Methylomagnum ishizawai: one gene and its partners. The protein of the gene in region 4 binds, or shares a complex with, the protein of the main gene of each other region. Links are inferred from orthologs where the notes say so. Each region holds a gene or a part of one and is shown on either strand. Other genes may lie near its edges.

Region 1 (5,835 bases), 1.3 Mb from region 4 along the record:
CGGAAGCCCATGTTGATCCCGGACAATATCGAGCAATTGGTCGGGCGCGGCGACGGCAAGCGCATCCTGCCACCGTGCCAAGCCTGCCACGAAGCGGACGGACGCGGCCAGAAGATCGATATTCCGGCCTTGGCGGCGCAGCGGGCGGCCTATCTGGAACAAACACTGCTCGCCTATAAGTCCGGCGAGCGCCATAACGACCTCTACAGCCGGATGCGCTCGCTCACCCAACAACTCAGCGACGAGGAAATCAAGCAACTGGCGCGTTATTACGCCGGTGCCAGCGAATAAAACCCACCGGCCAGGGAAGGCCGCACCCGCCCACCAACCCCCACCCACAACCATGCCGATCCGCCGCGCCACCCCGCTCCTCCTCCTGTTGCCCGCGCTGGTCCAGGCCGACGAAGAGCAAATCTTCGCCTGGACCCGGTCGCAAGGCGAATGCGACCAAGCCCTGGACCAAGCCCGCTACCCGGACGCGGAAGCGGCCTGCCGACAAGCGATGCGCCTGGGGGAACAGTTGGAACCGGGCTTGTTCTTCGACACCAGCCTGAACGGGCTGACCATGACCTATCTGAAGCAACAGCGCTACGCCGAGGCGGAAACCGCGATCAAGCGCCTGTTGGAAACCCGGACCGCCGCGTTTGGGGCGGAACATCCCTTGACCGCCAGCGCCATGAACCTGTTGGCGACGGTCTACCGCAAGACCGGGCGGGAAGCGGAGGCCAAACAAGTGGACGCGCAATTCCGCCGCGTCGAGGACGCTTGCGGCGGGGCGCTGGACGAAGCGGCGCGGGAACGGATCGCCCAGGGAGCCAGCCTCAACCCTTGCGACCCCTGGCCGGTGCCGGACTTCCTGCGCTAAGGCGGCTCAGTGCAGGGCGCGCGGCGGCTGCGGCGGCTTGTACACGCAGGAAAACCGCGCCATCACCACCCCCTGCGCGTCCTCGTGCAACAGGGACAGGATGCCCATATCGATATCCCGGAAATAGATGAGGTTGGCGGGCTTGCCATCGATCAGGCAAGCACCGTGCAGGAAATGGTACTCGGCGATTTCGGTCATGGTCAGCCGGACCTCGCTGGGCCGCCGCTTGAGCAGGGCGTTGCCGAGTTCCACCACGATGGGCCGCATGAATTCGCCATCGACCGGCTCGCCCATCCGCATGAACTCGGGCCGCTCGGCGAAATGGCCCAGGAAATAATCGCAAGGCTCCTTGAAGTCCTTGGACTTGATGAGCTTGTCCTTGAGGATCAAGAGTTTTTTCAGGTCTACCATGGCGCTCTCCCGCATGGATGCGCGGCGGTGGGCGGGGTTTCCCAGCCACGCAGTGGAAATAAGCCCCATTCTACGCACACCCTCCGCAAGACCAAACCGGACCCGATCCGCTACCATTCCCCCTTTTGCCGAGCCACCGCCATGAAAGCCCTCATCGTCCCCGTCACCGCGTTCCAACAAAACTGCACCCTGCTCTGGTGCGAGCGCACGCTGGAAGGCGTGGTGATCGATCCGGGCGGGGATTTGGACCTGATCCTCGAAGAAGCCCGGACGGCGGGCGTGAAGCTGGTGAAAATCCTGCTGACCCACGCCCATATCGACCACGCCGGCGGCACGGCGGAACTGGCCGAGCGCCTGGGCCTCCCGGTCGAAGGCCCGCAACGGCTGGACGATTTCTGGATCAAGCTGCTGCCCCAGCAAAGCCGGATGTTCGGTTTCCCGCCGGTGCCGATGTTCACGCCCGACCGCTGGCTGGACCAGGGCGACACGGTGGAATTCGGCGGAGAAACCCTGGAAGTGCTGCATTGTCCGGGGCACACGCCGGGGCATGTGGTGTTCTTCCACCGGGGCGAACGGCTGGCGGTGGTGGGGGATGTGCTATTCCAGGGTTCGATAGGCCGCACCGATTTCCCGCAGGGCGACCATGCCACCTTGTTGAAATCCATCCGCGAGCGGCTGTTCCCCTTGGGCGAGGACGTGGTGTTCATCCCCGGCCATGGCCCCGTGTCCAGCTTCGGCGAGGAGATGCGCCACAATCCCTATGTGGGCGTGGGCATGGAGTGACCGGGCACGGAATTACCGGAATTCGATGGTGAAACCGCCCACCTCCCGGCTGGGCTTGGCGAGGGTCAGGCGGATTTCGTAGGACTTGCCGACCGGCATCTCCGCGCCTTCCTGCCAGTCCGGGAGGTAGTCCATCGGCGCGAACACCCGCTCGGCCAGCGGATGCCCGTCCAGCGCGTTCAGCACCAGCCGCACATCGGGGAAATCCTGCGGCAGGGTCGCTTGGTTGGCGAACACCATGCGGAAATCGAGGATTTCCTTGCTGTCCCGGTTGGCGCTCAAAGCGCGGTCCAAGGTGGCGATATGGGCGGTGTCCTTGAACGGCGCGAGTTCGCAGCCGAAAGTCGCGCACAGGCTATCCAGCACGGGCCGGGCATAGCTGTTCTGGGCCAGGCGCTTGCCCTCGAAGCCGAACACCTGCACGCCCAGCAGCGCCAATAGGCCCAGGGCGGCGGCCCCCCAGCGCAGCGGTTCGGGCAGTTCGGGGAAGCCGGTGGATTGGGGGCGGGGCTTGCGCCCGATGCGGTCAGTGGTGGCGGGCATATCGATTCCCCAAGGCGCTTGGGCCTCGTCCAGTTCTTCCAAACGCCCGTGCCCGAAGCGGGGCGGCGGGGCGGGCGGATTGCGGTCCGGTCCTGCGAGCTGGCTCCGCGCCGCGCCACGGGGCCAAGCATTGAAGGCGGTATGGCAATGCTTGCAGAGGATTTCCCCTTGGCTGGCGCGTAATTCCTGGGTGCCGATGCGGTACTCGGTTTGGCAGGCCGGGCACCGGAACCGCTTCGTCATCACCCGGCCCGCTTGACGCCGGACAGCAAGGCCCAATCCTCCCGCACCAGCGTCGGCGCGAATTCGACCCGGTCGGCGTAGGCGGCGCGTACCGTGTCGGCCTGGGTGGCGAGGATGCCCGACAAGGCCAAGCCGCCGCCGGGCCGCAAAGGCGCCAGGATGGCGGCGGCCAATTCGACCAGGGGACCAGCCAGGATATTCGCCAGCACGATATCGGCTTCCAGCGCGGGCAGCGCCTTGGGCAGATAGAGTTTCAGCCCGGCTTCCACGCTATTTTTGCGGGCATTGTCGGCGCTGGCGGTGAGGGCTTGGGGATCGATATCGACGCCATGGGCCAGGACCGCGCCCAGTTTCAAGGCGGCGATGGCGAGTATCCCGGAGCCGCAACCGTAATCCAGCACGGTCTTGCCGGCCACCTCCTGGCCGTCCAGCCATTCCAGGCACAGCGCGGTGGTGGGATGGGTGCCGGTGCCGAAGGCAAGGCCGGGATCGAGCCAGACATTGACGGCGTCGGGTTCGGGCGGCTCGTAGCTAGTGGGGCAAATCCACAGCCGCTGGCCAAAGGACATGGGCTTGAAATGCTCCAGCCACGCCCGTTCCCACACTTGATCCTCCAGGACGGAGGCTCTCCAGTCGCGCAACCCGCCGCCGAAGCGGGCTTCCACGGCGGCGCGGACCGCCGCTTCGTCCGCGCCCTCCTCGAACAAGGCCACCACCTGGGTACGATTCCACAGCGGCGTCTCGCCCGGCTTCGGCTCGAACAAGGGCTGGTCGCCCGCGTCCTCGAAACCGACCGACACCGCCCCGAGGTCCATGAACAGGTCCGACAGCGGCTCGGCCCTGGATTCATCGACGACGACGGCGAATTGCTGCCACATCAGTGCTTCAGCCCCAGTTTTTGTTCCAGGTAATGGATGTTCTGCCCACCCGCCTCGAACGCCGCGTCGTTGATGATGTCCAGCAGCAAGGGGATATTGCAGCGGATGCCGCCGATGACCATCTCGGCCAGCGCGGTGCGCATCCTGGCGATGGCGCTGGCGCGGTCCTCGCCGTGGGCGATGAGCTTGCCGATCATCGAATCGTAATACGGCGGCACCTTGTAGCCATTGTAGATATGGGTCTCGACCCGGATGCCGGGGCCGCCGGGCATGTGGAATTGCTCGATCAAACCGGGGCTGGGCATGAAGTTCTTGGGGTCTTCGGCGTTGAGGCGGCATTCGATGGCATGGCCGCGCATCACCACATCCTCCTGCCGGATCGACAGGGTTTCGCCCGCCGCGATGCGCAATTGCTCCTTCACGATATCGAAGCCCGTGACCATCTCGGTGACGGGATGCTCGACCTGGACGCGGGTGTTCATCTCGATGAAATAGAATTCGCCGTCCTGGTAGAGGAACTCGAAGGTGCCCGCGCCGAGATAACCGATTTCCTGGCAGGCCTTGACGCAGCGCATCCCCATGGCTTGGCGCTTGGCCTCGTCGATGCCGGGCGCGGGAGCTTCCTCGATCACCTTTTGATGGCGGCGCTGGGTGGAGCAATCGCGCTCGCCCAGATGCACCACGTTGCCATGGCTGTCGGCGATCACCTGGAATTCGATATGGCGCGGATTTTCCAGGAATTTCTCCATGTAGACCATATCGTTGCCGAAGGCGGCGGCGGCTTCGCCGCGGGTCAGGTTGATGGCGCTATGCAGGTTGGCCTCGCTATGCACCACCCGCATCCCACGGCCACCGCCACCGCCCGCCGCCTTGATGATGACCGGGAAGCCGATGCGGCGGGCGATCTTGATATTGGTCTCGTGGTCTTCGCCCAGGGGGCCGTCGGAGCCGGGGATGCAGGGGATGCCGGCCTTCTTCATGGCGGCGATGGCGGCGACCTTGTCGCCCATCATGCGGATGGTGTCGGGCCGGGGGCCGATGAAGATGAAGCCGCTTTGAATCACCTTCTCGGCGAAATCGGCGTTTTCCGAGAGGAAGCCGTAGCCGGGATGGATGGCGACCGAATCCGTCACCTCGGCGGCGCTGATGATAGCGGGGACGTTGAGATAACTTTCTTTCGAGGCCGCGGGGCCGATGCACACCGATTCGTCGGCCAGGCGTACATGCTTGAGGTCGCGGTCGGCCTCGGAATGCACGGCCACGGCCTTGATGCCGAGTTCGCGGCAAGCCCTGAGGATGCGCAGGGCGATCTCGCCCCGGTTGGCGATGAGGATTTTACCGAGCATGGAGATAACCTAAAGGTGGGGGCCGCGTTATTCGATGATGAACAGCGGCTGGTTATATTCCACGGGCTGGGCGTTTTCCACCAACACCTTGGTGATCTTGCCGGATTTGTCGGCCTCGATCTGGTTGAGGATTTTCATCGCCTCGATGATGCACAGGGTTTCCCCGGTCTCCACTAATTGGCCCACTTCCACGAAGGACTTGGCCCCTGGGGTCGGCGAACGGTAGAAGGTACCGACCATCGGCGAACGGACGATATGGCCGGTGATGCGGTCGCCCTCGCCCGTCGCCGGGGCTTCCGGGGCCACAGCGGGTGCTGGCGGTGGCTGGTAGGCGATGGGCATCCCCGGTTGCATCATCGACACGAATTGTGGCGGGGCGGCCACTTGGGAGCCTTGCCGACTGATGCGGACGGATTCTTCTCCCTCGCGGATTTCGATTTCCGCGATATCGGACTCGCCGATCATCTCGATCAGCTTTTTTATTTTTCTAATATCCATGGTGTTATCGACCTTGCTCTAGGAATTGAAAGGCGGCCTCAAGGGCCAAGCCATAACCGGAAGCCCCCAGCCCGCAAATCACACCCTTGGCGATATCGGACAGGTAGGAATGATGGCGGAACGGCTCACGCGCATGGATGTTGGAGAGGTGGACCTCGATGAACGGGATGCGGGTGGCCTGGAAGGCATCGCGCAGGGCGATGCTGGTATGGGTGTAGGCGGCGGGATTGACGAGGATGAAATCCACCTGCTCATGGTAGGCGCGGTG
Region 2 (5,820 bases), 1.3 Mb from region 4 along the record:
ATCCCGGGATCACCAAGAGCAAGCCGCCCAGGGCCACCAATCCGCTTTCCAGCATTTCCAGGGCCGGGGTTTCGCCCCGCGCCAGGGCGCGTTGCACGTTCATCCAGGTCGATAAGCCCTGCGAGCGCAATAGCGACATCCCCAGGCTGGCCGCGCCCAGCAGCAAGGCCACCGTCGTGACGAAGCCCAGCGCCCCGAACAGCTTGATTAGAAGGTAAAGCTCCAGGAGCGGCAGGGCCACCACGGCGGCCAATAACCATTGTCTAATGTCCATCCCATCCTCATACGGTAAAATTCGGGAAAACCCAGGGGCTTTTTGCCATGTCCACCGAATACTGTCTAGTTCTATGCACCTGCCCCGACGCCGACAGCGCCGGGGCGCTGGCCGAAGCCTTGGTCGAAGCGCGGCTCGCGGCCTGTGTCAATCTCCTGCCCGGCCTGGTTTCGGTCTACACCTGGGAGGGCAAGACCGAGCGGGCTTCCGAACACCTGTTGCTCATCAAGACCGAAGCCGCTCTCTATCCGGCCTTGGAAACTTTCATCCAATCCCGCCATCCCTACGATGTCCCCGAAATCGTCGCCCTGCCCGTGGCGCGCGGTTCGGCCCCTTATCTGCACTGGATCAGCGCATGTCTACATCCCCAACCCTGACTCCCGTCCTGTTTTTCAGCCGCCGCCTTGGAGCCTGGGGCGGCTTTTTTATGCTGTGCCTGTGGTGCGCGGGCGTGGCCTGGGCGCTGGAGGGCGAAGACCTGTTGCCGGCGGAACAGGCGTTTCGGAGCGCGGCCCGGATCGAGGGCGACACGGTGGTATTGGATTGGGATATTGCCGAGGGTTATCACCTCTACCGCAAGAAATTCAAATTCGCCACCCAAACCCCAGGGGTCCAATTGGGCGAGCCGGTGTTGCCCGAGGGCAAGCTGAAGCACGACGAGATTTTCGGCGAGATGGAGGTCTACCGGAACCATGCCCAAATCCGCTTGCCGGTGGCGCGCCAGGACGGCGGGATGCAAACCTTGGCTTTGGAGATGAGCGTGCAGGGCTGCGCCGATGCCGGGGTATGCTATCCGCCGCTCAAACAGACGCTGCGGCTGGACTGGCCCGCGCCGCCACCGTTGAATGTCGCGGCGGCGTCGAATTCGATGCTGGGCGGGGCGCTCCATGCCTTGGGGCTGAAAACGGGGTCCGGCCAGGATGAACTATTGCCCGCCGAGCAGGCGTTCCGGTTTTTCGCCGAGGTGAAGGACGATCATACCCTGTGGCTGCATTGGCAGATCGCCAAGGGCTATTACCTCTACCGCGAGAAATTCAAGCTCGCCCTGGCCGAGGCGCCGGGCGTGGCGTTGGGCGATTACTCGATCCCCCATGGCGAAGCCAAGCACGACGAGGAATTCGGCGATGTCGAGGTGTTCCACGAAACGGTGGCTTTCGCGCTGCCGCTGGTGCGCGATGCGGCCCAACCGCTCAAACTGGCCTTGAAGGCCGGGTTCCAGGGCTGTGCCGACCGCGGCGTATGTTATCCACCAATGAACCAGACGGTCGAGTTGCTATTGCCCGCCGCCGGTACGGTCCAGGCCAGTGTGGACACCACGCCCGCACCCGCCGCCGCCCCCGCCGGCGAATGCGAGATGAAATCCGCCGCAGGCTTCGTCGAGGACGCGCCGCAATCTGAGCAATGCCAGATTTTCTCTTCGTTGCAAAACGATTCGCTGTGGCTGACGGTGGCGAGCTTCCTGGGCATGGGCTTGCTGCTGGCGTTCACGCCGTGCGTGTTCCCGATGATTCCCATCCTGTCCGGCATCGTGGTCGGCCACGGCCATCATCTGACCACCCGCCGCGCTTTCTTCCTGTCGCTGAGTTATGTGCTGGCTTCGGCCTTGGCCTATGCGGTGTTCGGGGTGTTGGCGGGGCTGTTCGGCGGCAATCTGCAAGCCTTGTTCCAGGAGCCCAGGGTCATCATCGCCTTCAGCGCGGTGTTCGTGGTGCTGGCCTTGTCGATGTTCGGCTTGTTCACCCTGCAAATGCCCGGTTTCATCCAGGACCGTGTGGTCGGTTGGAGCAACCGCCAGCATGGCGGCACGCTGGCGGGCGCGGCGGTGATGGGGGCGCTCTCGGCCTTGATCGTCGGGCCGTGCGTCGCGGCCCCGCTGGCCGGTGCCTTGATCTATATCGGCCAGTCCGGCGATTGGGTGCTGGGTTTTTGCGCCTTGTTCGCGCTGGGACTGGGGATGGGGCTGCCGCTACTGGCCATCGGGGCTTCCGCCGGGAAATTGCTGCCCAAGGCCGGTATCTGGATGAATTCGGTGAAAGCCGTGTTCGGCGTGGGTTTGCTGGGCATCGCCGTGTGGTTGTTGGCACGTATCCTGCCGCCCGCGGCTTCGATGTTCCTGTGGGCTTTGCTGCTGATTATCCCGGCGATGTACCTCGGGGCGCTGGATACGCTGCCGCAGCCCGCTTCGGGCTGGCGCAGGCTGTGGAAGGGCGTCGGTATCGTGATGCTGGCCTATGGCGTCCTGCTTTTGATCGGCGTGGCCGCCAACACGGGCGATCCCTTGCAACCCTTGCGCGGCTTGCAGGCGGTCGCGGCGGGCGGTACCGGGGCGGCGGCCCCGCAATCCCTGGAATTCCGGCGGGTCAAATCGGTGGCCGAACTTGACCGCGAAATCCAGAAGGCCCAGGCCGCCGGGCGCTGGACGATGCTGGATTATTACGCCGATTGGTGCGTGTCCTGCAAAGAGATGGAGCGCTATACCTTCACCGATGCCAAGGTGCGGACCGCGCTGGCCGATGTGGTCCTGTTGCAAGCCGATGTCACCGACAACACCGAGGACGACGCGGCCCTGCTCAAGCGGTTCAGTCTGGTGGGACCGCCCGCCACCTTGTTCTTCGGGCCGGACCAAGCGGAGCGCAAGGCGTTCCGGGTGGTGGGCTATATGGACGCCGAAAACTTCGTGGCACATGTGCGGAAGGTGGTGCGCTGATGACCGGCAAAGTGTTGTATCCACTGGTCGCGGTCGCCGCCTTGCTGGCCGGTATCGCCACCCAGCACTGGTGGGCGTCTCCCACGGAACCCGTCCCCGAACCGCCGCTGCACGACCTCGCGGGCACGCCGCATTCCCTGGCCGAATGGCGTGGCAAGGTGGTGGTCCTCAACTTCTGGGCCACTTGGTGCCCGCCGTGCCGGGAGGAAATGCCGGAATTCTCGCGCTTGCAGCAGGAACTCGGCGGGCAAGGCTTGCAGTTCGTCGGGGCTGCTATCGACGACCCGGAAGAGGTCCGCACCTTCCTCAAGGACAATCCCATCAACTACCCCATCCTGCTCGGCGACGAGCGCGTGCCGCATTGGGCCGACCAACTCGGCAACCACCTGTCGGTGCTGCCGTTCTCGGTGGTGTTCGACCGCACGGGCCAGCCGGTCGCCACCCATACCGGCGGCTTCGAGCGCCAGCAAGTCCTCGATATCGTCCGGCCTTTACTGGAAACCCGGCCTTGAGTTCCGTAGCGAAATCCTGGGGTATTTGCACCAACTGCCGCGATCATCGTGGAAAATCTAGCTTCATGGACAAGATTTGCCGGTTTCGGCACAATACCCGCGCTTGTTTCCCTTACAACGCCCTTAACCGGAGGTTCTCCCGTGGCGAGCATCTTGGTCCTGAACGGCCCGAACCTGAACATGCTGGGGGTCCGCGAACCCGAGGTCTATGGTCGGCAAACCTTGCAGGACATCGTGGAGGGCCTCGCCCGGAGTGCGGAAACCCGCGGCCATCGCCTGGAAGCCTTCCAGAGCAACGCCGAGCATGAATTGATCGAGCGCATCCACCGCGCCTACCATGAGCAGGTGGATTTCATCCTCGTCAATCCCGCCGCCTACACCCATACCAGCATCGCCCTGCGCGATGCCTTCCAGGCCACCCGCATCCCGTTCATCGAGGTCCACCTCTCCAACATCCATGCGCGTGAGCCGTTCCGCCATCATTCCTACCTGTCCGATATCGCCAAGGGTGTGATTTGCGGGCTGGGGGCTTCCGGTTATGGCTTGGCCCTTGAGGCCGCCTTTCAATTCCTAGAGCAAGGTCGATAACACCATGGATATTAGAAAAATAAAAAAGCTGATCGAGATGATCGGCGAGTCCGATATCGCGGAAATCGAAATCCGCGAGGGAGAAGAATCCGTCCGCATCAGTCGGCAAGGCTCCCAAGTGGCCGCCCCGCCACAATTCGTGTCGATGATGCAACCGGGGATGCCCATCGCCTACCAGCCACCGCCAGCACCCGCTGTGGCCCCGGAAGCCCCGGCGACGGGCGAGGGCGACCGCATCACCGGCCATATCGTCCGTTCGCCGATGGTCGGTACCTTCTACCGTTCGCCGACCCCAGGGGCCAAGTCCTTCGTGGAAGTGGGCCAATTAGTGGAGACCGGGGAAACCCTGTGCATCATCGAGGCGATGAAAATCCTCAACCAGATCGAGGCCGACAAATCCGGCAAGATCACCAAGGTGTTGGTGGAAAACGCCCAGCCCGTGGAATATAACCAGCCGCTGTTCATCATCGAATAACGCGGCCCCCACCTTTAGGTTATCTCCATGCTCGGTAAAATCCTCATCGCCAACCGGGGCGAGATCGCCCTGCGCATCCTCAGGGCTTGCCGCGAACTCGGCATCAAGGCCGTGGCCGTGCATTCCGAGGCCGACCGCGACCTCAAGCATGTACGCCTGGCCGACGAATCGGTGTGCATCGGCCCCGCGGCCTCGAAAGAAAGTTATCTCAACGTCCCCGCTATCATCAGCGCCGCCGAGGTGACGGATTCGGTCGCCATCCATCCCGGCTACGGCTTCCTCTCGGAAAACGCCGATTTCGCCGAGAAGGTGATTCAAAGCGGCTTCATCTTCATCGGCCCCCGGCCCGACACCATCCGCATGATGGGCGACAAGGTCGCCGCCATCGCCGCCATGAAGAAGGCCGGCATCCCCTGCATCCCCGGCTCCGACGGCCCCCTGGGCGAAGACCACGAGACCAATATCAAGATCGCCCGCCGCATCGGCTTCCCGGTCATCATCAAGGCGGCGGGCGGTGGCGGTGGCCGTGGGATGCGGGTGGTGCATAGCGAGGCCAACCTGCATAGCGCCATCAACCTGACCCGCGGCGAAGCCGCCGCCGCCTTCGGCAACGATATGGTCTACATGGAGAAATTCCTGGAAAATCCGCGCCATATCGAATTCCAGGTGATCGCCGACAGCCATGGCAACGTGGTGCATCTGGGCGAGCGCGATTGCTCCACCCAGCGCCGCCATCAAAAGGTGATCGAGGAAGCTCCCGCGCCCGGCATCGACGAGGCCAAGCGCCAAGCCATGGGGATGCGCTGCGTCAAGGCCTGCCAGGAAATCGGTTATCTCGGCGCGGGCACCTTCGAGTTCCTCTACCAGGACGGCGAATTCTATTTCATCGAGATGAACACCCGCGTCCAGGTCGAGCATCCCGTCACCGAGATGGTCACGGGCTTCGATATCGTGAAGGAGCAATTGCGCATCGCGGCGGGCGAAACCCTGTCGATCCGGCAGGAGGATGTGGTGATGCGCGGCCATGCCATCGAATGCCGCCTCAACGCCGAAGACCCCAAGAACTTCATGCCCAGCCCCGGTTTGATCGAGCAATTCCACATGCCCGGCGGCCCCGGCATCCGGGTCGAGACCCATATCTACAATGGCTACAAGGTGCCGCCGTATTACGATTCGATGATCGGCAAGCTCATCGCCCACGGCGAGGACCGCGCCAGCGCCATCGCCAGGATGCGCACCGCGCTGGCCGAGATGGTCATCGGCG
Region 3 (5,652 bases), 1.1 Mb from region 4 along the record:
ACGGGGTTGTGCTAAATTATCGGTCGCTTCCAGGGGGTCCGTCTCCTTATGGGGAAGGCGATACCGCCACCCATGAAATCGGGCATTATCTGGGCCTCTATCATACTTTCGACGATGGCCAGACCAGTTGCGCCGTGGATAATGATCTGGTGGGCGACACCGCCATCGAGCGCAGCCCGAATTTCGATTGCCCCGTCAAAAGGGATACCTGCGCGAACAAGCTAGGCAAAGACCCGGTGACCAACTACATGGATTACAGCGCCGATGCCTGTATGACCGGTTTCAGCATCGGCCAAGTCAAGCGCATGCAAGCCCAGGTGTTGGCGTTCAAGCCCTCATTGGTGCCGTGACGGATACCCTCCATCGGCCCAGGAATATGTCATAAATACCCCCCCGCATCGCCCCGGAGCATGAACTTCGGTTTGTTCGCAGGCCACCCCCGCGTGCAAACTGAAGTTTGCCCCCCCGTTCCTCTCGACACAAACCCAGGATTGACTGCACGGCGCTTCTCGCCAATGATCCGCGTTTTGCGGCGTAGCCGTTCGATGCCCGAATGGAGGGATTCATGAAGACCAACATGCTCGTTGGATTTGCAACATATTTGGCGGTATTCGGTCCGGCGGCCGCCAACGCCAACGATATCGGCAAAGATCAAGTGCCGAAAGCCGTACTCGATTCCTTCGAGCAAGCACACCCGAACGCTCGGGACGTGGAGTACGAGGCCCAGCGCTTCGAAGGCAGTCCGGCCTACGTCATAGAATTCAAAGAAAACGGCAGGGAATATGAATCCCTGTATACCTTGGAAGGCTCGCTGATCCGCCAGCAAGAGGAAACCGATTGACCGGCCCTCTTCGGATCGCTAGAAGCCGCCCCCCAGAACCGTTCCAAGGCTCCCGCCAGTTTTGAAGGCCGGACCCGCCGTTCCTCGGCGTTCCAGCCGAATCCGCCCCGTCCCACCCAGGCCGCATGGTATATCGTCGTCCCGACCGGGAGCGGCCCGCCGTTTCATGAATACATCGCCATCAAGCATATCGATCAAATCATGAAATTTTTATGATAACTTCATTTATTACGTATTCATTTGAAATGAAATTTACACGGTTTTGTAACCAAACAGCCTCTGATCTCCGATATTTTATTCCCGCCCCAACCAGAAGGGCGTGATTTTTCAATATCAACGAAAGACGAAAGACTGAGGAGGTAAATATGGAACAAGAGAAAGACAATTTTTGGTTGTACATCGGCGGCGTTATCCTTTTAGCGGTCGTTGTCGTGTTCGCCATGCGCGGTGCGCGTGATGATCTGGAAGCCGGCGTCAAGAATCAACAAGCCCAGGCCGAATCCAAGGCTGAGGTGGAAAAGCAGATCGAACGCCAGCACTCCAAATAATAACAAGGTAAAAGCACCTATGCCCCGCCTGCCCAGCCCGGAAATATCCTAGCGGCGCAAGCGGGGCATCCCAGTAAAAAAAACCTCAGCAGACTTTGTTGGATGTGGCAATCCCGGTTCATGTCGATGGTTTAATTACTCGTACACGGAACCCGAGAGAACTTTCGGCAAAGTCCACTTTACCGACGGCTTCTTCTTAATACTTTTGTTCCAGGAGTAAGCCGTCGCTTTTTTGCTTAGGTTCCCCTAAGCGAAAATTCCGCCACCAGCCTTCGCAGTCATCCAAGCATCCTCTCCGCCCACCGGGCCGATGTTTCAAGCATCCCCAAAACCCCATACGGCTCGCTCCCGTTTTGGTCGGCCACCGATGACCAGCATCGCGACCCAAGCCCGGAGCGTGGTCAGCGCCCGCCCGCAACCATGGCATTCCCGGCCCGGCTTCTGCTAGGGTATCGCCGCCGCTGGCCTCCCCACCCATTTCCCGACCGGAGATAAGCTTCATGGCGATCCAAACCCGTACCGTCGATTACACCCACGCCGACACCGCGCTCGAAGGCTTTTTCGCCTACGACAACCGCCGCGCCCAACCCCTGCCCGCCGTGCTGATCGCCCATGCCTGGGCAGGCCGCGAAGAGTTCGTCTGCGACAAGGCCCGCAAACTGGCCGAACTCGGCTACGCCGCCTTCGCGCTCGACATGTACGGCAAGGGCGTCCTGGGCTCGGGGCCGGAAGAAAACGCCCAACTCATGCAACCCTTCGTGCAAGACCGCGTCCTCTTGCAAAGCCGGATCACCGCCGCCCTCGATACCCTACGCCTGCAACCGGAAGTCGATGCGCGGCGCATCGCCGCCATGGGCTTTTGCTTCGGCGGGCTGTGCGTGCTGGACTTGGCGCGGACCGGGGCCGACCTACGCGGCGTGGTCAGCTTCCATGGCCTGTTCATCCCGCCCGGCAATACCGGCAACAATAAGATCAAAGCCAAGGTGCTGGCCCTGCACGGCTTCGACGACCCCATGGTCAAGCCAGAACAAATGGTGGCCCTGGGCCATGAACTCACCCAGGCCGGGGCCGACTGGCAAATCCACGCCTATGGCCACACCGTCCACGCCTTCACCAACCCCAGGGCCAACGACCCTGGCTTCGGCACGGTCTACCAGGAAACCGCCGACCGCCGTTCCTGGGAAAGCCTCAAAGATTTCCTAGCCGAGGTGTTAAAATAGCCGTTTTTCCGTCCGCGCCGAGACAACTAAAACATGGACCTGAAATTCCTCGATTTCGAACAACCCATCGCCGAACTCGAAGCCAAGATCGGCGAACTCAAACGGGTCGGCTTCGACAACGAAATCAACATCAGCGAAGAAATCGCCCGCCTCGAAGACAAAAGCCGCAAGCTCACCGAATCGGTGTTTTCCTCGCTGACCGCCTGGCAGATTTCGCAAATCTCCCGCCATCCGCAACGGCTCTATACCCTGGATTACCTGGAATTGATCTTCGGGGATTTCCATGAGTTGCACGGCGACCGCGCCTACGCCGACGATCCGGCCATCGTCGGCGGTCTGACCAAACTCGACGGCCTGCCGGTCATGGTGATCGGCCATCAGAAGGGCCGCGACACCAAGGAGAAAATCCACCGCAACTTCGGAATGCCGCGCCCGGAAGGCTACCGCAAGGCGCTGCGCCTGATGCGCTTGGCCGAGCGTTTCCACCTGCCCATTCTTTGCTTCATCGACACGCCCGGCGCCTATCCCGGCATCGGCGCGGAAGAACGCGGCCAGAGCGAGGCCATCGCCCGCAACCTGTTCGAGATGGCGACCCTGCGTACCCCGATCCTTTGCACCGTGGTCGGCGAGGGCGGTTCGGGCGGGGCGCTGGCCATCGGCGTGGGCGACCGGCTCTTGATGCTGCAATACAGCACTTATTCGGTGATCTCGCCGGAAGGTTGCGCCTCGATCCTGTGGAAAAGCGCCGACAAGGCCGAACTCGCCGCCGAGGCCATGGGCATCACCTCCGACCGTTTGCGGGAACTCAAGCTGATCGACGAGATCGTGCCCGAACCCCTGGGCGGCGCCCACCGCGACCGCCAGCAAGCCGCCAACAACCTGAAGGCGGCGATCAAGCGCCACCTGGAGGAACTGCTCCGCACCCCCATGGAGGGATTGCTGGAACGGCGCTATGCCCGCCTGATGAGCTATGGCGTCTACGAAGAAGCCAACGCCTGACCCGCTTCCCAACCCCGTAGCCCGGATTCCACTGTGTTCCATCCGGGCCACGGAACACCCCGCTTCCATGAACCTCTCCGCCGACACTTTACGGGCCAGCCTCGCCCGCCATCCGCCCTCCCCCCATTATTGGATCGCCTATAGCGGCGGACTCGACTCGCGGGTACTGCTGCGCCTGTGCGCCGAACTGGCCCGCGTTTCCCAGGATTTCCGCTGCACCGCCGTCCACGTGCATCATGGCTTGCAAGCCGCCGCCGAACACTGGGCCGAACAGTGCCGGACCACCTGCGAGGCCGAGGGCGTGGCGTTCCGTTTGCTGCGGGTCGATGCCCGGCCCCGTCCCGGCCAAAGCCCCGAGGAAGCCGCCCGCGCCGCCCGTTACCAAACCCTGGCCACATTGATGGCGACGGGCGATACCTTGCTCACCGCCCAACATCGGGACGACCAGGCCGAGACCTTGCTACTGCAATTGCTGCGCGGCGCGGGATTGCCGGGTTTGGCGGCGATGCCGGAGCGGGCGGCGTTCGGCCCCGGTTTCCTCACGCGGCCCTTGCTGGACCATGGCCGCGCCGAACTGCGGGATTACGCCGAAAAGCTCGAACTGGATTGGCTCGAAGACCCCAGCAACCGGGATTTGGGCTACGACCGCAATTTCATCCGCCACCGCATCCTGCCGGTGCTGGCCGAGCGCTGGCCCGCCGTCGGCGCCACCCTCAGCCGCTCCGCCCGGCATTGCGCCGAGGCCCAGGCCACCCTGGCGGCGCTGGCCCGCGACCTCTGCCATGCGGCGCTGAACCCGGAGCGGGGGACGCTGTGCGTGGACCGCCTGTTGGCTTATGCGGCGGCGGATCGGCGTTTGGTGCTGCGGGAATGGATCGGGGCCAAAGGTTTCCGAACGCCCTCGGCCCGCGTGTTGGAACAGGTGTTGGATTGCGCCCTCAACGCCCATCCCGAGCGGAGTCCCGCGGTGCGCTGGCGGGAGGGGGAAATCCGCCGCTATCGGAACGAGTTGTATTTGCTGCCACCCGCCGGGCCATTCGATAGCGGCACCATCATCGCCTGGGACGGCCTCGCGCCCCTGCTCCTGCCCGATGGCAACGGCGAACTCATCGCCCGGCCCATCGATGGCCCCGGCATCGCGCCTGGATTGTGGCGGACGGCAGCCATTACCGTGCGCTACCGCCAAGGCGGCGAAACCTGCCGCCCCCTGGGCCGGACAGGCTCGCGGGACTTGAAAAAGCTGTTCCAGGAAGCCGGGATTCCGCCCTGGGTGCGGGAGCGGACGCCCTTGGTCTATGTGGATGGACGGCTGGTGGCGGTGGGGGGAAGGTGGATTTGCCAGGCATTCGCGGGCGACCCGGCGGGGCGCAATATCATGATCGAATGGTTTCCACCCCCGCCTCTCCGCGCCCTATCGGAAAACCCCGCTACGGATTGATGCAGCGATAGACCTCGAACGACTGCTCCCCTTCCAACAGCGGCCCCTTGGTGACGATGGTATCGCCGCCCATGCCGCCCGCGTTGTTGCGGGCCAGCCGATACACTTCTTCCTGGACCACCGATTTGCCGCGGGCGATGAAACCGAGGGTCGCCGTGGTATTGGCCGTGACCTGGCCCAACAGTTTGCAACGGCCTACTTCCGACTTCGACAACACCCGGACCTTCTCGCCCTGCGGCTTGAGATCAACCCAGGCACAACCCGCCACAATGCCTAGCAACGCCACGCCCGCCAACATCCTGAATCGCCTTGTCCCGCCCATCTAGTTCCTCCTGAAAACCTGGATTATTACTTGATCCCGCTATGGTAAACCGGCTTTCCGCCGATTTGAAACCAAGGCTGGCGATGACGCAACGCCCCGTGTCGGGTAAAATGCCACGCTTATATTCCGCCATCCACCGCATCCGTCCCTGGCCCCCAAGCGGGCGACCGCGGTCAACCCTCCCCCTTCGCGCATGACCAAGTACATTTTCATTACCGGCGGTGTCGTTTCCTCGCTCGGCAAAGGCATCGCCGCGTCGTCCCTGGCCGCCATCCTCGAAGCCC
Region 4 (5,783 bases):
ATGCCGACGATATCCTTATCCCGCATCACCGCGAACACCGCATGGACCTTGCGGCCCGCGAATTCCCGGCGGAGATACCCGGCCAGCATCCTGACCGCCTGCGGATTATGGGCCACATCCAGCAGCACGGGAACCTCGCCCGGAAAGAATTGGAACCGGCCCATCAGGCTGACCCCGGCGAGACCGCCACGGATGGCGTCCACCGAAACCGGCCGCCGGTCGGCGATCCGGTGCAGGGTTTCCAACACCGCCGCGGCGTTCATGAGTTGATGCTCGCCGGGGATCGCGGGCCGGGGCAGATCGTCGAGACGTGCCGCCCCGCTCCACCAAGCCCAACCCCGCCCGGAAACCGCATAGCCAAAATCCCGGCCCTGGCAGCGCAAGGGTACGCCCTGTTGTTCGGCATAGCCTAGCACCGAATCCGGCACCGCCGGATCGCCGATCACGGCGGGCCGCCCGGCGCGGAAAATCCCGGCCTTTTCCAGGCCAATCGCCTCGCGGGTATGGCCCAGCCATTCCTGATGGTCGATATCGATGCTGGCGAGCAAGGCGGCATCGGTGTCGATGATGTTCACCGCATCCAACCTGCCGCCCAAGCCCACCTCCAGAATCTGCACGTCCAAACCGGCGGCGGCGAAGATATCCAGGGCCGCGAGGGTGCCGAACTCGAAAAAGCTGAGGGAGGTTGCGCCACGGGCGGCGTCGATGCGGGCGAAAGCTTCGCAGATGGGCGCGTCGTCCACCATCCGGCCATCGATGCGGATGCGCTCGTTGTACTTGAGGATATGCGGCGAGGTATAAGTGCCCACCCGGTAGCCTTGCGCCCTGAGGATCGCGTCCAACAGGGCGACACAGGAACCCTTGCCATTGGTGCCGCCCACGGTGATGGTGAACGGAACCCGGCGGTCCCCATCCATCGCCGCGAACACCCGGCTCACCCGGCCCAGCCCCATGTCGATGGCGCGGGGATGCAAGGTCTCCTGCCAAGCCAGCCAATCAGCCAGCGTTGTGAAACGCATGGGTTTAGGCGTCGCCTTGGGGTTCGCCGCTGGGCAGCGGCGCATCGGTGGCGACTATTTCAGGCTTGGGTTCTTCGACCACGGGCGGTTTCTGCGCCACGGACGGCCTACCGGTCATCAAAAGGTCGAGTAAGGCCGCGATCTTGCCGCGCATTTCGCGGCGGTCCACGATCATATCCAAGGCACCGTGTTCCAGCAGGAATTCGCTGCGCTGGAAGCCTTCCGGCAGTTTCTCGCGCACGGTCTGCTCGATCACCCGTGGCCCTGCGAAGCCGATCAAAGCACCCGGCTCGCCGATATTGATATCGCCCAGCATCGCCAAACTGGCCGACACCCCGCCCATGGTGGGATCGGTCAGCACCGAAATGAACGGCAAACCGGCGGCGGCGAGTTTGGCCAAGGCGGCGCTGGTCTTCGCCATCTGGAACAAGGACAGCAAGGATTCCTGCATCCGCGCCCCGCCGCTGGCGCTGAACACCACCAGGGGCATCCCGTGGGCCAAGCAATGATTGACCCCGCGCACGAAACGCTCGCCCACCACCGACCCCATGGACCCGGCCATGAAATCGAAATTGAAGGCGGCGGCGACCACGGGACGCCCTTCCAACTGCCCGGCGACCACGCTTAGCGCGTCCTTTTCCCCGGTGGCTTTCTGGGCCTGGGACAGGCGGTCCTTGTATTTCTTGCTATCGCGGAATTTCAAGGGATCGAGCGGGGCGAGGTTCTCGCCGAGTTCCAGGCGGTTCCCAGGATCGAGGAACAGATGCAGACGCTTCTTGCTACCGATCCGCATGTGATGGCCGCACTTGGGGCAGACTTCAAGGTTCCGCTCCACCTCCGAGCGATAGAGGATGGCGTTGCAACTCGGGCATTTGCTCCACAATCCTTCCGGCACCGTGCTTTTGGTAGAAGCTTCCGTGCGGATTTTCGAAGGAACAAGTTTGTGAAACCAGCTCAAGGGGTTGACTCTCGTATGGGTTTAGGAAGAGGCGGCGTCCATCGCGGAACGCATGGATTGCAGCAAGGCGACGATCCCGGCCAGGGCGCGGTCGGGTTCGCTTTCGGCGGCTTCGATCTTGCCGACCAGGGCGCTACCCACGACCACGGCATCGGCAAAGGCGGCGATGGCGGCGGCGATTTGGGCATCCTTCACGCCGAAGCCAACGCCGACCGGCAGGTTGGTCAGCGCCTTGATTTCGGCCAGCTTGCGCTCGACCTCGCCCAAGTCCATATGGGAAGCGCCGGTCACGCCCTTCAGCGAAACATAATAGAGATAGCCACGACCGAGTTGGCCCATTTTGCGGATGCGCTCCTCGGTGCTGTTCGGGGCCAGGAGATAGATGGGATCGATGCCCGCCTCGTGCAGCAGGGGCAGCAGTTCGGAGGATTCCTCGGGCGGCAGATCGACGGTGAGGACGCCATCGACCCCGGCTGCCTTGGCCTGCTCGACGAAAGCCGTGTAGCCCATGGCCTCGATAGGGTTGAGATAACCCATCAGCACCACGGGGGTTTCGGCGTCCTGGGCGCGGAATTCACAGACCAGGCCCAACACCCGGCGCAGGCCCATCTTATGGACCAGGGCGCGTTCGCTGGCCTTCTGGATCACCGGGCCGTCGGCCATGGGATCGGAAAACGGCACGCCCAGCTCGATGATATCGGCCCCGGCCCCGACCATGGCATGGAGCGCCGGGACGGTGAATTCCGGGGTGGGATCGCCCGCCGTGATGAACGGGATGAGCGCCTTGCGCTGGGCTTGTCGCAATGCCTCGAATTTGGCGGTCAGGCGGCTCACAGGCTGATTCCCTCGCGTTGGGCTATGGTGTTGATGTCTTTGTCGCCGCGCCCGGAGAGGTTGACCAGGATTTGCTGGTCCTTGCCCAGGGTGGGCGCGAGTTTCATGGCGTAGGCGACGGCGTGGCTGGATTCCAGGGCCGGGATGATGCCTTCCATCCGGGTCAGGGTGTGGAAACCCACCATCGCTTCGCTATCGGTGATGCTGACGTAGTTGGCTCTGCCTGAGTCCTTGAGCCAAGCATGTTCCGGGCCGACGCCGGGATAATCCAGGCCGGCGGAAATCGAGTGGGTTTCGATGATTTCGCCGTCCTCGTCTTCCATCAGATAAGTGCGGTTGCCGTGCAACACACCGGGACGGCCCGCGCTCAAGGGCGCGGAATGACGGCCGGTTTCGATACCGTCGCCCGCCGCTTCGACGCCGTACATCGCGATGTCCTTATCGTCGATGAAGGGGTAGAACAAGCCAATGGCATTGGAACCCCCGCCCACGCAGGCGACCAAGGCATCGGCTTGGCGTCCGGTCATGTCCTGCATTTGCTGGCGGGCTTCGCGGCCAATCACGGCTTGGAAATCGCGCACCATGGCGGGATAAGGATGCGGACCCGCCACCGTGCCGATAATGTAGAAGGTGTTATCGACGTTGGTGACCCAGTCGCGGAGCGCTTCGTTGAGCGCGTCCTTCAAGGTCTTGGAGCCGGATTCGACCGGCACCACGGTCGCGCCCAGGAGTTTCATCCTGAGGACGTTGGGCGCTTGCCGAGCCACATCCACCGAACCCATGTAGACCACGCATTCAAGGCCCAAGCGTGCCGCCACGGTGGCGGTGGCGACGCCGTGCTGGCCCGCGCCGGTCTCGGCAATGATGCGGGTCTTGCCCATGCGCTTGGCCAAGAGGGCTTGGCCAACGGTGTTGTTGACCTTGTGCGCCCCGGTGTGGTTGAGGTCTTCGCGCTTGAGGAAGATTTGCGCCCCGCCCAGATGGCGGCTCAGCCGCTCGGCATGGTAGATGGGCGAAGGTCTGCCGACATAGTGCTTGAGGTCGTAGTCGAGCTCGGCCAGGAATTCCGGGTCTTGCATGTAGCGCCGATAAGCTTGGTTCAGCTCGTCGATGGGGTACATGAGGGTCTCGGCCACGAACACGCCGCCGTAGGGACCGAAGTGGCCGCGTTCGTCGGGTAGGTTATAAGCTTCCGTCGGCATATTGATTACTATCGAATAGGTGTACTGCTTGAATGAACGCCGCCATCTTGGCGGCGTCCTTGATTCCCTTCCCCGCTTCCACTCCGCTCGATACATCGAGCGCATAGGGCCGTACTGTCCGCAGGGCTTCCGCCACATTGCCGGGGGCCAATCCGCCCGCCAGCGTCAACGTCCTGGCGGACTCCGCCGGGACCAAATCCCAGTCGAAACGCTCGCCGGTACCGCCCTGGGCGTCCGGGTGCCAAGCATCCAACAAGATACCGGAAGCTTCCCGGTACTGCGCCATGGCCCCCGCGAGGTCCAAACCCGGCCTCATGCGGATGGCCTTGAGATAAGGCTTGGCGAACGCACCGCAGTAACCAGCGTCCTCGTCGCCATGGAACTGGAGCAGATCGATCCGCACCGCCCCGAGGACCTCCGCCACCCGCGCCGCCGCCGCGTCCACAAACAAAGCGACCACGGTGACAAAGGGCGGAAGTCCCGCCACGATGGCCCGGGCCTGTTCGATCCCGACATGGCGCGGGCTGGGCGGATAAAACACCAAACCCAAAGCGTCCGCGCCCAAATGCACGGCGGCCAGGGCATCTTGGGGGCGGGTGAAGCCGCAGATTTTAACCCGAGTTCGGCGGAAGAGGTACGGGATTTTGTTCACTCGCGGTCCGGGGTATAGCGGCTGGCGTGGGCGGGCAGGTGCTGGAAGATGGGATGGCGGACGATACCGAAGGCTTCGGGATAGCAAATCCCGCCCAAGTATAAGCCATCGGCCGGAGCCGTCACACCGCCCTGGGCGCGGTCGCGGGCGGCCAACACCTCAGCGGCCCAGCGCGGGGGACGCTTACCGGAACCGATCTCGATCAAGACCCCGGCGATGTTCCGCACCATATGATGCAGGAAGGCGTTGGCGCACAGTTCGATCACCACCCTATCGGCCTCTTCGCGCCGCACATGGATGAAATGCATATAGCGGTGCGGGCTTTTGGATTGGCAGCCCTGGGCGCGGAACGAGGAAAAATCGTGATCGCCGATCAAATATTGGGCCGCCGTATGCATGGCCTCCACATCGAGCGGCGCGAAATGCCAAGTCATCTGCCGTCGGTGCAAGGCGGATTTCATGGGCCGGTTGAGGATGACATAGCGGTAATAACGGGCGATGGCGCTGTAGCGGGCGTGGAAATCTTCCGCCACCTCGCGTACCCACAATACGCGCACATCCTCGGGCAGGACGGTATTGGTGCCCATCAACCAGGAATAAGGCTTGCGCTGGACTTCGGGATCGAAATGCACCACCTGTTCCAAGGCGTGAACCCCGGCGTCGGTGCGGCCCGCGCAGACCGCCTTGACCTCGCGGTCGGCGACCCGGCCCAAGGCGGCGTCGAGGGTGGCCTGCACGGTGCGTTTGTCGGGTTGCCATTGCCAGCCGGCGAAGGCCGAACCGTCGTATTCGATACCTAGAGCAAGACGCATGGGGAAAATAGCGGGGGAACGGGGGCGCTATTGTTCCAGATTGGGCGGGAGGGCGGAAGCGGCATCGGGGGAATAGCAGGACGGACGGGAAACCCATGGACGGTCATGCGGTTACACGCCACCGTCCATGGGCCGAACGCAGGGACTGTTTGGAATCAGGCCAGGGCAAGGCCCAAGCCGCGCCGCTTGCTGAAACCCAAGCCGGCCAATCCCAAGCCCATCAGGTAGAGGGTGGCGGGGACCGGGGCTTCCGAACCGCTGCCGCCGCCACTGCCGGCGTAACCGACCGGATCGCTGAAGAGGACG

The links.
Region 1: the proteins of accD (region 4) and accC are in contact, whole or in part, in a solved structure (PDB 8UXZ), measured with the Escherichia coli proteins. The link is inferred for Methylomagnum ishizawai from one-to-one orthologs.
Region 2: the proteins of accD (region 4) and accB are in contact, whole or in part, in a solved structure (PDB 8UXZ), measured with the Escherichia coli proteins. The link is inferred for Methylomagnum ishizawai from one-to-one orthologs.
Region 3: the proteins of accD (region 4) and accA are in contact, whole or in part, in a solved structure (PDB 8UXZ), measured with the Escherichia coli proteins. The link is inferred for Methylomagnum ishizawai from one-to-one orthologs.

Annotation. Positions count from the first base shown.
Region 1 is NZ_FXAM01000001.1:3,993,361-3,999,195, forward strand. The notes cover bases 2,897-5,835. They hold accC (acetyl-CoA carboxylase biotin carboxylase subunit), read right to left. Parts: upstream 5,070-5,835; coding sequence 3,723-5,069; downstream 2,897-3,722. Other genes in these bases: prmA (50S ribosomal protein L11 methyltransferase), read right to left, coding at 2,897-3,723; accB (acetyl-CoA carboxylase biotin carboxyl carrier protein), read right to left, coding at 5,097-5,567; aroQ (type II 3-dehydroquinate dehydratase), read right to left, coding at 5,572-5,835. In the rest of the region: B9N93_RS17825 (c-type cytochrome), read left to right, coding at 1-291; B9N93_RS17830 (tetratricopeptide repeat protein), read left to right, coding at 344-865; B9N93_RS17835 (hypothetical protein), read right to left, coding at 872-1,276; B9N93_RS17840 (MBL fold metallo-hydrolase), read left to right, coding at 1,418-2,059; B9N93_RS17845 (zinc-ribbon and DUF3426 domain-containing protein), read right to left, coding at 2,072-2,845; more of prmA, read right to left, coding at 2,845-2,896. UniProt on the Escherichia coli protein: This protein is a component of the acetyl coenzyme A carboxylase complex; first, biotin carboxylase catalyzes the carboxylation of the carrier protein and then the transcarboxylase transfers the carboxyl group to form malonyl-CoA.
Region 2 is NZ_FXAM01000001.1:3,997,193-4,003,012, reverse strand. What follows is about bases 2,897-5,820. They hold accB (acetyl-CoA carboxylase biotin carboxyl carrier protein), read left to right. Parts: upstream 2,897-4,085; coding sequence 4,086-4,556; downstream 4,557-5,820. Other genes in these bases: accC (acetyl-CoA carboxylase biotin carboxylase subunit), read left to right, coding at 4,584-5,820; aroQ (type II 3-dehydroquinate dehydratase), read left to right, coding at 3,635-4,081; B9N93_RS17870 (TlpA family protein disulfide reductase), read left to right, coding at 2,981-3,493; dsbD (protein-disulfide reductase DsbD), read left to right, coding at 2,897-2,981. Also shown: B9N93_RS17885 (FxsA family protein), read right to left, coding at 1-274; divalent-cation tolerance protein CutA, read left to right, coding at 322-651; more of dsbD, read left to right, coding at 630-2,896. UniProt on the Escherichia coli protein: This protein is a component of the acetyl coenzyme A carboxylase complex; first, biotin carboxylase catalyzes the carboxylation of the carrier protein and then the transcarboxylase transfers the carboxyl group to form malonyl-CoA.
Region 3 is NZ_FXAM01000001.1:1,602,681-1,608,332, reverse strand. The notes cover bases 1,870-4,625. They hold accA (acetyl-CoA carboxylase carboxyl transferase subunit alpha), read left to right. Parts: upstream 1,870-2,642; coding sequence 2,643-3,608; downstream 3,609-4,625. Other genes in these bases: tilS (tRNA lysidine(34) synthetase TilS), read left to right, coding at 3,676-4,625; B9N93_RS07270 (dienelactone hydrolase family protein), read left to right, coding at 1,890-2,609. Outside these bases: B9N93_RS07285 (zinc metalloprotease), read left to right, coding at 1-350; B9N93_RS07280 (hypothetical protein), read left to right, coding at 566-841; B9N93_RS07275 (hypothetical protein), read left to right, coding at 1,207-1,389; more of tilS, read left to right, coding at 4,626-5,046; B9N93_RS07255 (DUF4156 domain-containing protein), read right to left, coding at 5,036-5,368; B9N93_RS07250 (CTP synthase), read left to right, coding at 5,562-5,652. UniProt on the Escherichia coli protein: Component of the acetyl coenzyme A carboxylase (ACC) complex. First, biotin carboxylase catalyzes the carboxylation of biotin on its carrier protein (BCCP) and then the CO(2) group is transferred by the carboxyltransferase to acetyl-CoA to form malonyl-CoA.
Region 4 is NZ_FXAM01000001.1:2,714,491-2,720,273, forward strand. Bases 1-2,887 are described here. They hold accD (acetyl-CoA carboxylase, carboxyltransferase subunit beta), read right to left. Parts: upstream 1,978-2,887; coding sequence 1,024-1,977; downstream 1-1,023. Other genes in these bases: folC (bifunctional tetrahydrofolate synthase/dihydrofolate synthase), read right to left, coding at 1-1,019; trpA (tryptophan synthase subunit alpha), read right to left, coding at 1,999-2,811; trpB (tryptophan synthase subunit beta), read right to left, coding at 2,808-2,887. Also shown: more of trpB, read right to left, coding at 2,888-4,013; B9N93_RS12025 (phosphoribosylanthranilate isomerase), read right to left, coding at 3,994-4,665; tRNA pseudouridine(38-40) synthase TruA, read right to left, coding at 4,662-5,477; B9N93_RS12035 (PEP-CTERM sorting domain-containing protein), read right to left, coding at 5,633-5,783.